DNA from 3 places in the Bacillus sp. MC1252 genome. Region 2 is predicted to be linked to each of the others. Evidence: riboswitches for the same ligand, from Rfam matches in the RefSeq annotation. Region 2 holds a riboswitch; each other region holds the start of a gene.

Region 1 (4,441 bases), 1.4 Mb from region 2:
ACAGAAATTAAATCTCCTGGATTCAGTCTCACATCAAAAAAGACGCCATCCTTGCCTTGAATGGCAAAGATTCCGTGCCCACTCACAATAAACCGTACTTCGTCATCTGTATGATGATGCTCACGCTTAAAGTTTTGGAGCAGCTCATCAAGATTTGATGTCGCATCAGATAATGAAATCACGTCCTGCGCTTTGTACCCTCTTCGTTCAGATATATTCTGTATTTCCTTTTGGAAAACGGTCAAAATTTCTTCTTTTTCCTCATCTGTTAAATCATACTTTTCTGATAACCGGTTTGGCAGCTTTTCAATATCCCAATGTTCATAAATGACCCCTTGTTTTTCTAAATATGCCGCTACCTCTTGTTCGTTTTCAAGTAATGTGTTCTCTTCATTATGAATAAAAATCGTCGCCATGTGTTTTTCCTCCTTTTTATCTAACAAGCTGCTTTTGATAAAGCGTTAATTTTAAACGATAGCTAAATAAAAATTCATAAGCCTCTAACACTCGTTTTGCTTCAAATGCTGTTTTTCCCCAGACAGTGATGCCATGATTGCGAATGAGCACAGCACCTGATTCCGTCTCTTCTGTAAGGTGCGCTGCAAATTGTTCTGCAAGATGCGGAATATGGGCTGGGTTTTCTATAATAGGAAGAATGGCTTCTGCATCCTCTTCCCAATAACCAAGGGCTTTTATGATTTCGTTGCCTTTAAAACGAACCTCTCCTTTATCCCCATACAACTCTGAAATGACATTATTATCGATTGTGTGGACATGGAGACAGCAGCCTGCTTTCGTCCGCTCATACACATATGTGTGAAGCAGTGTTTCGGCCGATGGTCTGAGCGGTTGATTTGGATCATCAGGCTGACCTGCTGCATCCACTAAAACAAAATCTTCGTCCGTTTCTTTTCGTTTATCTTTGCCGCTTGCCGTCACCAAAAATGTGATTGGATCATCCGACACCTTAATAGATAAATTGCCGCTTGTTCCGTAAAACCAGTCTCTTTGTGCCAATTCACGTTTGACGTCTGCTAGCTCCTGCCATCGTTTACTCTTTGCGTCAGCCATTCCTTCACTTCCTTTATTTGAACAAATTGCGCTTTTAAATCGATAAATGTTTCATACTCCTTATGTACGAGCCCGAGCTCTTTACACTCATTCAGCAAATAGTCACGCGCAAACGTGAGATCCGCATGTTTTGCTGCCTCAATATCGGTCACTGAATCTCCGATCATGATAATGAAGTCATTTTCATGAGTCAGCTCTCGAATGATCGAGGGCTTGCAGCAGCCACAGCCATTTTGACATTCTGAATCGCAGTCATGCGGCCATTCAATCTGAATATGATCTTCTTTAAATGATGCATGATTGCAATAAATATCGGCTGGATCTACAATGCCTTCGAGTATGGGATAGACAAAAAAGTCCATACCGCCGCTTAACACATAGAAAGGAATGTCTGCTTTTTTTACATCATCAACAAATTGTTCGAATCCATCTCGAATCTCTGTATCTTCTAAAATAAACGACTGAATGGCTTCCTTCTGATCACTCGTTAGTAATTGAAACATCTGTCCGACGCCTTCTTGAATCGTGATCTCTTTTGACAGGACACCATCCTTCAGCTTCGTCCATTCACTTGGTGCAAACTGCTTCATGATGCGAATAATATTATCATTTTTCGTAATCGTTCCATCAAAATCACAACATACAATTGGTTTTTTCATTTATTCTGCTACCCTTCCCCAAAGATCAAGTGCTGCTTTTAAGTCTTGGCAAGATGATGCCTTTTCTTGGATGGGCTCTTCATTTATCACCGCATCAATAATGGATCGAAATGCTTTCCCTCCGCCGATGGCTCCCCGCGGATGTCCGTGAATTCCTCCACCTGCGTTAATCACATGATCGAATCCAAAATCTTTGATCAATACTGGAACCATACCAGGGTGAATGCCTGCTGATGGGACAGGGAACGTTTTTTGAACCGTATCCTCTTTTACGCAAGCTTCATAGATACCAAGGGCATCTGTTTTCGGAAGTGCGACCGATCCATAAGGAGATGGAAAAAGGCTCAAATCAGCGCCAGCATATCGATTTAATGTACCTAAAAGAAGCGAATGTGAGAACCCATATTCAGGAGATGATGTAAACGCGCCACTCACTGCTGGATGTGCCATAATAGGCAATTGAATGTCTGGGTCCTCAGCTAAGCTTTGCATGACATCAAGTCCGTAGGCAAAGACGTTGAATAGAAGCGCATCTGCTCCAAGTTCAGCGGCCTTCCTTGCTCGACCTTTAAGATCAAAGGTTCTGCCAGTTAAATTAACGGCGTACAGCGTTAGGTGCCCTGTCTCTTCATATGTTTCTTTTAATATCTTTTTTCCTTCTTTGATTCGTTCTTCAAAAGGGGCTAATGGACTTTCAAATAAAATTTCATCATCTTTGATGAAGTCAACACCGCCTAATGCCTGTAAACGGAGCTGCTCTTTTAAATCCGCCATATCACGGCCGATCACGCCTTTAAAAATACTCATCAATAACGGACGATCAAACACATCTAATTTCTTTCGTATCCCCTCTATTCCAAATACCGGTCCAGGCAGCTTTCTTTTAAACCTATTCGAAAATTCTATATCGACAAGCTTTACTTTCCCATCTAGTGAAAGCTTTCCAAATATCGTTGTTAAAACGGCTGGTAAGTCTGCTGAAAAGTTAGCCTCAGGATAAGCAATTGTTACCTCTGATTGATACAGGCGATTTTCAGCTGATGCAACCTTTTCTGTCACTTTCTCTACTCGGCCTTTATGTTTTTTAAGCTGCTCCTTTTTGAGCTGCGGCAAATCCGTCCATGATCCAACTGTTAAACCAAGTGCGATCTGCTCCGCTTTACGGTCAATTTGTTCATCCTCTCGGTGTGTTAATACGTATGTTGCCAGTAATTCACTCACTAGGAATCCCCTTTCGATTGCGTCCTCTATATGTTCAATAAAAAAACCTCTTTAAGTGCTTGGGCAGCGCCTTAAAGAGGTTTCGTCTCATTCATCCGAATCTTATCTCTCAGCGCCTGCTGCAAGAATTAGCACCGTGCTTCATGGAAGTCGGTTGCCGGGCTTCATTGGGCTAGTCCCTCTGCCTACTCTTGATAAGAATATTCAATTTTCTTCAATATTGCCTGAATTATCCCACCATTTTTTTACGTTGTCAATGGCTTTTTTCAAATAGCTGCAAGGCAGCGATGCGCTCTGCGGCTTCTTTTAACCGCTTCTCACTTGTTAAAAGCCCTACTCTGACGTAGCCTTCACCGCCAGCACCAAAGCCATTCCCCGGCGCCACGACAACATGCGCTTTCTCTAATAATAAGTTAGAAAAGGATTCAGATGTAAATCCTTCTGGCACCTTTAACCAAGCAAAAAATGATCCCTTTGGAGCACTTACGTCCCAGCCAATCTCCTTGCAGGCAGCGATCCATGTATTTCGTCTTTTTTCATAACGATCATTTTGCACCTGTACGCACGTTTGATCGCTTAAAAGAGCTTCTGCTGCTGCATCTTGGGTAGCTTTAAACAGTGACACAAACAGATGATCCTGATAAAGCTCGATCGCTTCAATGACAGAGGGATTTCCTGCTGCAAAACCAACTCTCCAGCCGGCCATATTATATGTTTTGGACAATGTGTAAATTTCAATACCCGTCTCTTTCGCTCCATCTATTTGCAGGAAGCTGACCGGCTTTTCTCCATCGAATCCAATGCCGCCATATGCGAAATCATGGACAACACACAATTTGTGATCTTTCGCAAACGTAACGGTTTCTTCAAAAAATGCACGACTTGCAGTGGCACCAGTCGGATTGTTTGGGTAATTTAGGTACATCAATTTTGCCTGTTTCTTATCAGCCTCAGGCAATAGATGGTAGTCAGGTAAAAAATCATTTTGTTCAAGAAGAGGCATGGTGACCATATGAGCTCCAGCAAGCACAGCGCCTGACCAGTAATCAGGATAACCAGGGTCTGGGACAAGCAGCGTATCACCCGGATTCAGTAAGCATTGCGGCAGCTCAACAAGTCCCGCTTTCCCGCCAAATAAAATGGCGATCTCCGTCATCGGATCAAGCGTGACGCCATATTCTCTTTCATAAAAGGCTGAGGCGGCCTTTTTTAGTTTCGCCGTCCCGCGGAATGAAGAGTATTGATGATTTTCAGGCTTTGCTACCGCTTCCTGCATGGCTTTTACAATATGCGGAGGAGTTGGCTGATCAGGATTTCCCTGGCCTAAATTAATGATATCAGCTCCTTCCTGCACTTTTTTCTGCACTTTTTGGACAAGCGACGCAAAAAACTGTTTCGGTAAATGTTTCAACACATCTGATTGCTGGAATTCCATTTTTTTCACCTTCTATTCAAGTTACGTGACAATACACTCACTGTAATGGATTGTT
Region 2 (4,441 bases):
TACTTTTGCACCGTGCTCATCAATTTTTTTGCCAAGCATTTCAGCATAGACGTGAGCTGGAAGTGGCAAGAATGGTGAACCGAAGCAAGTAGAGAATGTTGTTTCTGGTGACGTTACACCGCGCTCAGTTCCTGCTAATTTACTTGTGTAACCGCTCAAGAAATGGTACATCGCCTGTTCTTTTGTTAAACGGCTGATTGGAGGTAAAACGCCAAATGCATCAGCTGTTAAGAAGACAATAGCAGATGGATGACCTGCGATACTTGGTTTCACGATGTTATCAATCATTTCGATTGGGTAAGCAGCCCGTGTATTTTCAGTAAAGAATGTATCATCATAATCCGCTTCACGAGTTTCTTCATCAAGCACAACATTTTCTAGCACTGATCCGAAGCTGATGGCTTTGTAGATTTGTGGTTCTTTTTCTTCACTTAAGTTCACACATTTCGCATAGCATCCGCCCTCGATATTGAAGACACCTGTGCCAGACCATCCGTGTTCATCGTCTCCGATCAGCTTGCGGCTTGCGCTTGCAGAAAGCGTCGTTTTCCCAGTCCCTGAAAGGCCGAAGAATAATGCGACATCGCCTTCTTGACCAACGTTTGCTGAGCAGTGCATCGATAAAATATCTTGCTCAGGCAGCAGGTAGTTCATGACAGAGAAAATCGATTTCTTCATCTCTCCTGCATACTCTGTTCCACCAATGAGAATCGTCCGTTTTTCAAAAGAAACGATAATGAATGTTTCAGAGTTTGTTCCATCTGTTTCAGGATCTGCTTTAAAGTGAGGTGCAGATAAGATGGTGAAAGGTTTTTCGTTAGATGATGGCGTTGACCCGTCAGGTCTGATGAATAGCTGCTTTGCAAAGAGATTGTGCCATGCAAATTCGTTTACAACTGTAATCGGCATACGGTATCTTTCGTCAGCGCCGGCAAACCCTTCAAAGACAAATAGTTCATCACGTTCTTTTAAGTATGAGACAACCTTTGTATATAAACGATCAAATGCGTCTTTAGAGATCGGCTGGTTTACATGACCCCAATCGATTTTATGCTCAGAGCTTTCTTCTTTGACGATAAATTTATCTTTAGGCGAACGTCCAGTGTAAGCACCAGTTGTGGCGCGGACAGCTCCTGTTGATGTTAAAACGCCTTCATTACGTGCCAAAATCTTTTCAACAAGTTTCGGAACAGATAAATTTTGGTGCGTATTTTCTAATGAGAGCAATGACTGCAAATCTTCTTTTAAATCCACTGAGTTCATAAAAAAACCCTTCCTTTACCGTTGAATTTGTTTGTTTCGATTAGTATAACACATTGATAATAATAGTCTATACTATTTAAATATTTTTGTGTGTGTTTTTTCATTTCTGCTATGAAAATATGCTTTTTGGTGATGCTAATTGTGAGGTAAAAAAAGAGGAGAGATAATTCCTATGAAGCATTGACATGACGCAAGGGTTTAAGATAAGATATCTTATTGAACGGATACTCTTATCCCGAGTTGGTGGAGGGACAGGCCCGATGAAGCCCAGCAACCGGTTTCTTATGAAAAAGGCATGAACATGCTGAGAAACCAAGGTGCTAACCTGATGCAAGGTACAAGAACACCTTGAGCGATAAGAGTGAAAGGCATGCGATCTCAGACCCTTTCCTCGAAATGAAGGAAATGGTTTTTTTATTTTTGGGATATCATATGAACAAATTGCCAATAACATCTCTAATATAAACGTTTTCATATAAGAGGGAACGAGTTCCGTATCATATTGGAGGCCTCATCTTGGGATGATGTGGCCTTGTACAGGAGGAAATAGCCATTATGAGTCAAAATCGTCGTTTATTTACTTCAGAATCAGTGACAGAAGGACATCCGGATAAAATCTGTGATCAAATTTCAGACAGCATTTTGGATGAAATTTTAAAGAAAGATCCAAATGCACGTGTTGCCTGTGAGACCTCTGTAACAACCGGTCTCGTATTAGTAAGCGGTGAGATTACAACGTCTACTTATGTCGATATTCCAAAGACGGTACGTGACACGATTAAGGAAATTGGCTACACACGTGCGAAATATGGTTTTGATGCGGAAACATGTGCTGTGCTAACATCAATTGATGAACAGTCTGCTGATATTGCGCAAGGTGTAGACAAAGCGCTTGAAGCACGTGAAGGAACAATGACTGAAGAAGAAATTGATGCGATTGGTGCAGGTGACCAAGGGCTTATGTTTGGTTTTGCAAACAACGAAACAGAAGAGCTGATGCCGCTGCCGATTTCACTAGCGCATAAATTATCTCGTCGTTTAACAGAAGTACGCAAGGATCAAACACTTGCATACCTTCGCCCAGATGGAAAAACACAAGTAACAGTTGAATATGATGAACAAAACAAACCAGTTCGTATTGACACAGTGGTTATTTCCACGCAGCATGCACCAGAAGTGACGCTTGAACAAATTCAAAGCGATTTAAAAGAGCATGTCATCCACCCTGTGGTTCCAAGTGAACTGATTGATGAAGAGACAAAATACTTTATTAACCCAACAGGCCGTTTTGTCATCGGTGGACCTCAAGGGGATGCTGGTTTAACTGGACGTAAAATCATCGTTGATACGTATGGCGGCTACGCTCGTCATGGCGGCGGTGCTTTCTCTGGTAAGGACGCAACAAAGGTTGACCGTTCTGCGGCATATGCTGCTCGTTACGTAGCGAAAAACATCGTAGCAGCTGGCCTTGCAGATTCTTGTGAAGTGCAACTTGCTTATGCAATTGGTGTTGCACAGCCTGTATCGATTTCAATTGATACATTCGGAACAGGAAAAGCTTCTGAAGAAAAATTAATTGAAGTGGTTCGTGCGAACTTTGATCTACGTCCGGCTGGCATTATTAAAATGCTCGATCTGCGTCGTCCGATCTATAAACAAACAGCTGCATACGGACATTTTGGCCGTCACGATTTAGATCTCCCATGGGAAAAAACGGATAAAGCCGACACGCTTCGCAAGGAAGCATTAGGACAATAACAACATATAAAACCGCTTATTTTAAGCGGTTTTCCTTTTGATTAAAAAAAATTCTATAAAAAGCGTAAAAATGTGAAACGAAATCGGACAAAATACTGTCTAATTATAGGTCTACTTTTAGAAATAACATAACGTGGAGGCAATAATATGTGTGGGTTTGTTGGTGTATTTAATCACCGTCCATTGTCCGAAACTACTGAGCAGGAAGAGTTAATTAAACAAATGAATCGTCTCATCGTTCATCGTGGTCCGGATGATGAGGGGTACTTCCATGATGAGCATGTAGGATTTGGATTTAGACGTTTAAGTATTATAGATGTTGAACATGGAAAGCAGCCGCTTTCTTATGAAGATGAGAAATATTGGATTATTTTCAACGGAGAAATTTATAACTATGTGGAGCTGAAGGAAGAGCTTGTGAAAAAGGGCTATACGTTCAGCACAGATTCTGATACGGAAGTACTTCTTGCCACATATCGTCACTATAAAGAAGAAGCAGCTTCAAAGCTTCGCGGCATGTTTGCCTTTTTAATTTGGGATAAAGAAGCGCAGTTATTATATGGCGCAAGAGATCCTTTTGGCATCAAACCGCTTTATTTTACACAAATGGATGAGCAAGTGTACTTTGCTTCTGAACGCAAAAGCTTAATGGCTGTAAATGAGAACATTTTATTTGATGAGACCTCTCTGCAGCAATACATGTCTTTCCAATTCGTTCCTGAGCCAAATACACTTGATCAAAAGGTGCACAAGGTGGAGCCGGGTCATCAGTTTACACTTCGCCCGGGCAAGGAGATAGAATTTAAGACTTACTGGAAGGTTCAATTCAAGCCTGAACAAACACAAGAACAGAAATTAATAGAAGAAGTGCGCGATGCAATCTATGATTCTGTGAAAGTTCACATGAGAAGTGATGTGCCTGTTGGTTCATTCCTTTCTGGCGGTATTGATTCTTCTTTCATCGTGTCTGTTGCAAAGGAATTTCACCCTGAGCTGAAGACGTTCTCTGTTGGCTTCGAGCAGGATGGTTTTAGTGAAGTGGATGTGGCAAAGGAAACAGCTGATAAGCTAGGCTTACAAAACTTTAGTGCCGTCATTTCCCCTGAGGAATATATGAACGAGCTTCCGAAGATTGTTTGGCATTTAGATGATCCTTTAGCTGATCCGGCGGCGATTCCACTTTATTTCGTCGCAAAAGAAGCGAAGAAACAAGTCACAGTTGTTCTTTCTGGTGAGGGAGCGGACGAGCTGTTCGGTGGATATAATATTTACCGCGAGCCTCTTTCTCTAAAGCCATTTGAATCTGTTCCATCTATGTTGAAAAAGCTTCTTCTTCGTCTGGCACGTTTAATGCCAGAAGGAATGAAAGGGAAAAGCTTTATCGTTCGCGGCTGTACGCCGTTAGAGGAACGCTATATCG
Region 3 (4,441 bases), 220 kb from region 2:
CTGATACATTGACCCACGGGGCAGAACAATATGTAGACTGTGACGATGAAAATGGCTGGTGCTAATCACAGTTAAGGCTGCAGTGAGCATAAGCTGCAGTCTTTTTGATGATCAAGTGCCTAATCTTTACAACCTGAATGAAAGATTGTAATCTAAGGAAGAAGTGAATCAACGTCAAAAGGGCCGGGTGATCGTGATGAACGTCGAGATAGAAAAGGTCATCATTGTAGAAGGTAAATCAGACAAACAAAAGCTAAAAGAAGTTATTAGTGAACCTGTTACCATCATTTGCACCAATGGTACGATCAGTACATCGAAGCTGGATCAGCTCGTGGACGATTTATTCGGAAAAGACGTTTACATATTAGCAGACAGTGACGATGCTGGCGACAAACTGCGGAAGCAATTTCGAAAAGAATTCCCTGAAGCACTTCATCTGTTTGTCGACAGAACGTACCGAGAAGTGGCCGCTTCACCGTCAGCCCACATTGCATCTATCCTATTAGCTGCAAACATTGATGTTCATTCCAAATATTTATGAGGGTGGACGTATATGAAAGAGATTGAAGAGCATGAATTGAAGGAGATAGAGGACGATTTATTTCTTTTGTACTTATATACACCGTTTTGCGGAACATGCCAGTTGGCAAAGAAAATGCTGACAGTCGTAGATGCCATGCAGCCGGATGTTCCATTTTACGAGAACAATTTAAACTACTCACCAGGCTTTGCGAAAGCATTTGAAATCGAAAGTGTACCTTGCTTTCTACTGTTTAAAAAAGGTGAGATTGTGCAAAAAGGCTACGCCTTTCACTCAGTTCCATATCTTCATGAAATGATTGAAACCGCTAAATAAAGCGGTTTTTTGTCATATTTCAAGCAATTCATTTGAAAATTTGTCGAGCTATTTATAAAGGACAAGCCGATGTTTGTAGAGAAATGTTATGTATAACCAAATGACAGGGAGGTTATACATGTGGAAAAAGTGAAAACCCATGGAAACGCTGGGCAGCGATTATTGTTAAAGCCGCTGCTCTCCTCATCATCCTTGAAGATTACATTTGAGGCGGAAACTGACTCTTGTACATTGATTGTGGATGAACGTGGTGAAGTGAAGAAACTGCCTGCAATTGAGTTATCGGATCTCATCTTCTATGGTGAGAGGAAAGAAATTCTACAATTATTAGATGGAGACATGTCCTTGCAGCAGCTTATCAGCAGGGGACAAGTCAAAGTCAAAGGCTCATTCCGCGCGCTTCTCAGACTAGAGGCTGTGCTTTGGCTGACGAACGGTTTTTTTCGGAAAATGATAACGTAGTCGTTTACTTGGAAATTAGCGATTTACAGCGTTGACATATCTCGGGTAGCATGATATTCTACGTTAGTAAAAACATGAACATCACATAAAACAACATATTTTCTCTTATTAAGAGAGGTGGAGGGACGTGCCCTATGAAACCCGGCAACCGTCAGCATAGCTGAAATTGGTGCCAATTCACTCAAAGCCGCAACGCTTTGAAAGATGAGAGAAAGGCGTATTTGAAATAAAAGGCCTTTCTGCTTGCGTTGCAGTTAGGTCTTTTTTACTGACTTGGCAGCAGGCTAGAGTCATGACAGCACGAAGAATAAATGAACGTATGTGATGGCAATCTATAGATTCAGCAAGAAAGCAGGTGAGCAGACTGTGATCCATTTACAGAATGTATCAAAAACGTACTACTCAAAAAGCGGAAATGTTGACGCAGTGAAAGACGTCAACTTGGATATTGATAAAGGTGAAATATTCGGAATTATCGGGTATAGCGGCGCGGGCAAAAGCTCTCTTATTCGCCTATTAAACGGTCTGGAGCTGCCAACAGAAGGAATTGTTGAAGTGGCAGGCAATCGGATCAATGAAGTATCGAATGCGAAACTTCGTAAAGCAAGACAGGAAATCAGCATGATCTTTCAGCACTTTAACCTACTTTGGTCAAGAACAGTAAGACAAAATATTATGTTCCCGCTCGAAATTGCAGGTGTTCCGACGTCAAAACGGAGAGCCCGTGCAAATGAACTAATTAAATTGGTCGGTTTAGAAGGGAAAGAAAATGCTTATCCTTCTCAGCTAAGCGGTGGACAAAAGCAGCGTGTGGGAATTGCGAGAGCATTAGCCAATGATCCAAAGGTTCTTCTATGTGACGAAGCTACATCTGCACTTGATCCGCAAACAACAGATTCCATCCTTGATCTTTTGGCCGATATCAATAAACGATTAGGGCTGACAATTGTGCTCATCACACACGAAATGCACGTCATTCGCAAAATCTGTCATCGTGTGGCAGTGATGGAGAATGGACGCATTGTCGAAGAAGGCGAAGTATTACGTGTCTTCAGACAACCGAAGGAAGAAATGACGAAGCGATTTGTGAAACAGCTTGCTGAACCAGAGGAAGCGAAAGAAACAATCGAACACGTCTTAGAGCGAGTAAAAGAGGGTCAGGTGGTACGGTTGTCCTTTATCGGCGATTCTGCCGAGCAGCCGCTGATCACTGAAATCGTTCGATCTTTTGAGGTCGATGTGAACATCCTTCAAGGAAAGATTTCTCAAACGCAGGAAGGCGCGTTTGGAACACTCTTTATCCATATTAATGGAGAAGAGACCGAGGTTGAAAAAGCCATCGCCTATATCCAAAGCAAACAGGTTGAAATTGAGGTGATGACACATGTTTGAGAAATGGTTTCCGAACGTTGATCTAGATGTCATTTGGAATGCAACGGGTGAAACGGTGTACATGACACTCATTTCACTAGCATTTGCTTTTATTATTGGTATCATCCTTGGACTATTGCTCTTTCTGACTAGTAAAGGCGGTCTTTGGGAAAATAAACCGATTAACACCGTTATTGGGGCAGTCGTCAACATTTTCAGATCGATTCCTTTTATCATTTTAATCATTCTTTTATTAGGGTTTACAAAACTAATAATGGGCACTATTTTAGGTCCAAATGCAGCGCTGCCTGCGCTTGTCATTGGGTCAGCTCCTTTCTATGCACGTCTTGTCGAAATTGCACTGCGAGAAGTAGACAAAGGAGTCATTGAAGCAGCACGATCTATGGGAGCTAAAACGTCTACGATTATTTTTAAAGTATTGCTGCCAGAATCACTGCCAGCCCTTATTTCAGGCATTACCGTAACAGCGATTGCTCTAATTGGCTCTACTGCGATCGCAGGTGCAATTGGAGCAGGTGGACTTGGTGACCTTGCCTATGTGGAAGGATACCAATCTGGTAATACAGATGTCACACTAGTAGCCACTGTGTTTATTCTCATCATCGTCTTTATTATTCAAATAATCGGTGATTTGATTACAAATAAAATTGATAAACGTTAAGGGAGGATTTATTCATGAAGAAATTGATTTTAAGTGCACTATTTCTAGCATTTGCAGGCATTTTAGCTGCATGCGGTTCATCTAATAACGCAAGCGAAAGCAAAACCATCACGGTTGCGGCTTCAAAAACACCACATGCCGAGATTCTTGAAGAAGCAAAACCACTTCTAAAAGAAAAAGGCTACGATTTAAAAGTGAAAGTGCTTAGCGATTATAAAATGTACAACAAAGCGTTAGCTGAAAAAGAAGTGGATGCGAACTTTTTCCAACATATTCCTTACTTGAACGAAGAAAATAAATCTAACAAAGATTATAACCTGGTAAGTGCTGGTGCGGTTCACCTAGAGCCTTTCGGTATCTACTCTAAGAAATACAAATCAGTGAAAGATATTCCAAACGGCGGAACGATCATCATGACAAACAACGTAGCTGAACAAGGCCGTATGCTTGCACTTCTGCAAAATGCTGGTGTCATCAAGCTTGATCCAAAAGTAGATACAATCAACGCAACAGTGAAGAACATTAAAGAAAACCCGAAGAACCTAAAGTTCAAAAAAATCGCTCCTGAACTAACAGCGAAAGCTTATGAAAACAGTGAAGGCGATGCCGTGTTTATTAACGTCAACTATGCGATTCAAAATAAATTGAATCCGAAAAATGATTCAATCGAACTTGAGCAAACGAAGAACAACCCATATGCAAACATCGTGGCTGTTCGCAAAGGTGAAGAAAAATCAGATAAGATCAAGACGTTAATGGAAGTTCTTCACTCTGATAAAATCAAAGAATTTATCGACAAAAAATATGACGGTGCAGTTCTGCCTGTATCTGAATAATACGCTACAAAACCTCGCTTTCATCAAAGCGAGGTTTTCAGCATGTAGACAAACCCTCGCATTCGGTGTCAGTCCTGCGTGCCGGTGCTCACGAATGTCAAATTCGCTCCGCTCCAGTACTCGTGCTTCCTAGACTTCAAAGGTTTTCTATCGCGCTGAAAAGAAGACAAAGGGCTAAAATAAAGATCATTTTAGCCCTTTGTCAACAATCTGAAACCTCGCTTACATCAAAGC

What was found. A riboswitch is a leader RNA that binds a small molecule or an ion and turns the genes downstream of it on or off. The one in region 2 is predicted to bind S-adenosylmethionine.
Region 1: it holds a riboswitch for S-adenosylmethionine, as region 2 does, so the genes downstream of both, mtnW (2,3-diketo-5-methylthiopentyl-1-phosphate enolase) here and metK (methionine adenosyltransferase) in region 2, are expected to answer to the same signal.
Region 3: it holds a riboswitch for S-adenosylmethionine, as region 2 does, so the genes downstream of both, ACYH0L_RS15110 (methionine ABC transporter ATP-binding protein) here and metK (methionine adenosyltransferase) in region 2, are expected to answer to the same signal.

What each region holds. Positions count from the first base shown of each region.
Region 1 is NZ_CM166369.1:1,273,248-1,277,688, reverse strand. It holds gene ACYH0L_RS06410 (1,2-dihydroxy-3-keto-5-methylthiopentene dioxygenase) at 1-416, opposite strand, end outside; gene ACYH0L_RS06405 (methylthioribulose 1-phosphate dehydratase) at 433-1,071, opposite strand; gene ACYH0L_RS06400 (2-hydroxy-3-keto-5-methylthiopentenyl-1-phosphate phosphatase) at 1,035-1,730, opposite strand; gene mtnW (2,3-diketo-5-methylthiopentyl-1-phosphate enolase) at 1,731-2,951, opposite strand; SAM riboswitch class I at 3,051-3,152, opposite strand; gene ACYH0L_RS06390 (pyridoxal phosphate-dependent aminotransferase) at 3,205-4,386, opposite strand.
Region 2 is NZ_CM166369.1:2,698,128-2,702,568, reverse strand. It holds gene pckA (phosphoenolpyruvate carboxykinase (ATP)) at 1-1,263, opposite strand, end outside; SAM riboswitch class I at 1,491-1,625, shown strand; gene metK (methionine adenosyltransferase) at 1,819-3,021, shown strand; gene asnB (asparagine synthase (glutamine-hydrolyzing)) at 3,169-4,441, shown strand, end outside.
Region 3 is NZ_CM166369.1:2,915,275-2,919,715, reverse strand. It holds gene ACYH0L_RS15130 (YusG family protein) at 1-65, shown strand, start outside; gene ACYH0L_RS15125 (toprim domain-containing protein) at 197-541, shown strand; gene ACYH0L_RS15120 (thioredoxin family protein) at 554-856, shown strand; gene ACYH0L_RS15115 (SCP2 sterol-binding domain-containing protein) at 977-1,318, shown strand; SAM riboswitch class I at 1,421-1,529, shown strand; gene ACYH0L_RS15110 (methionine ABC transporter ATP-binding protein) at 1,685-2,710, shown strand; gene ACYH0L_RS15105 (methionine ABC transporter permease) at 2,703-3,371, shown strand; gene metQ (methionine ABC transporter substrate-binding lipoprotein MetQ) at 3,386-4,207, shown strand.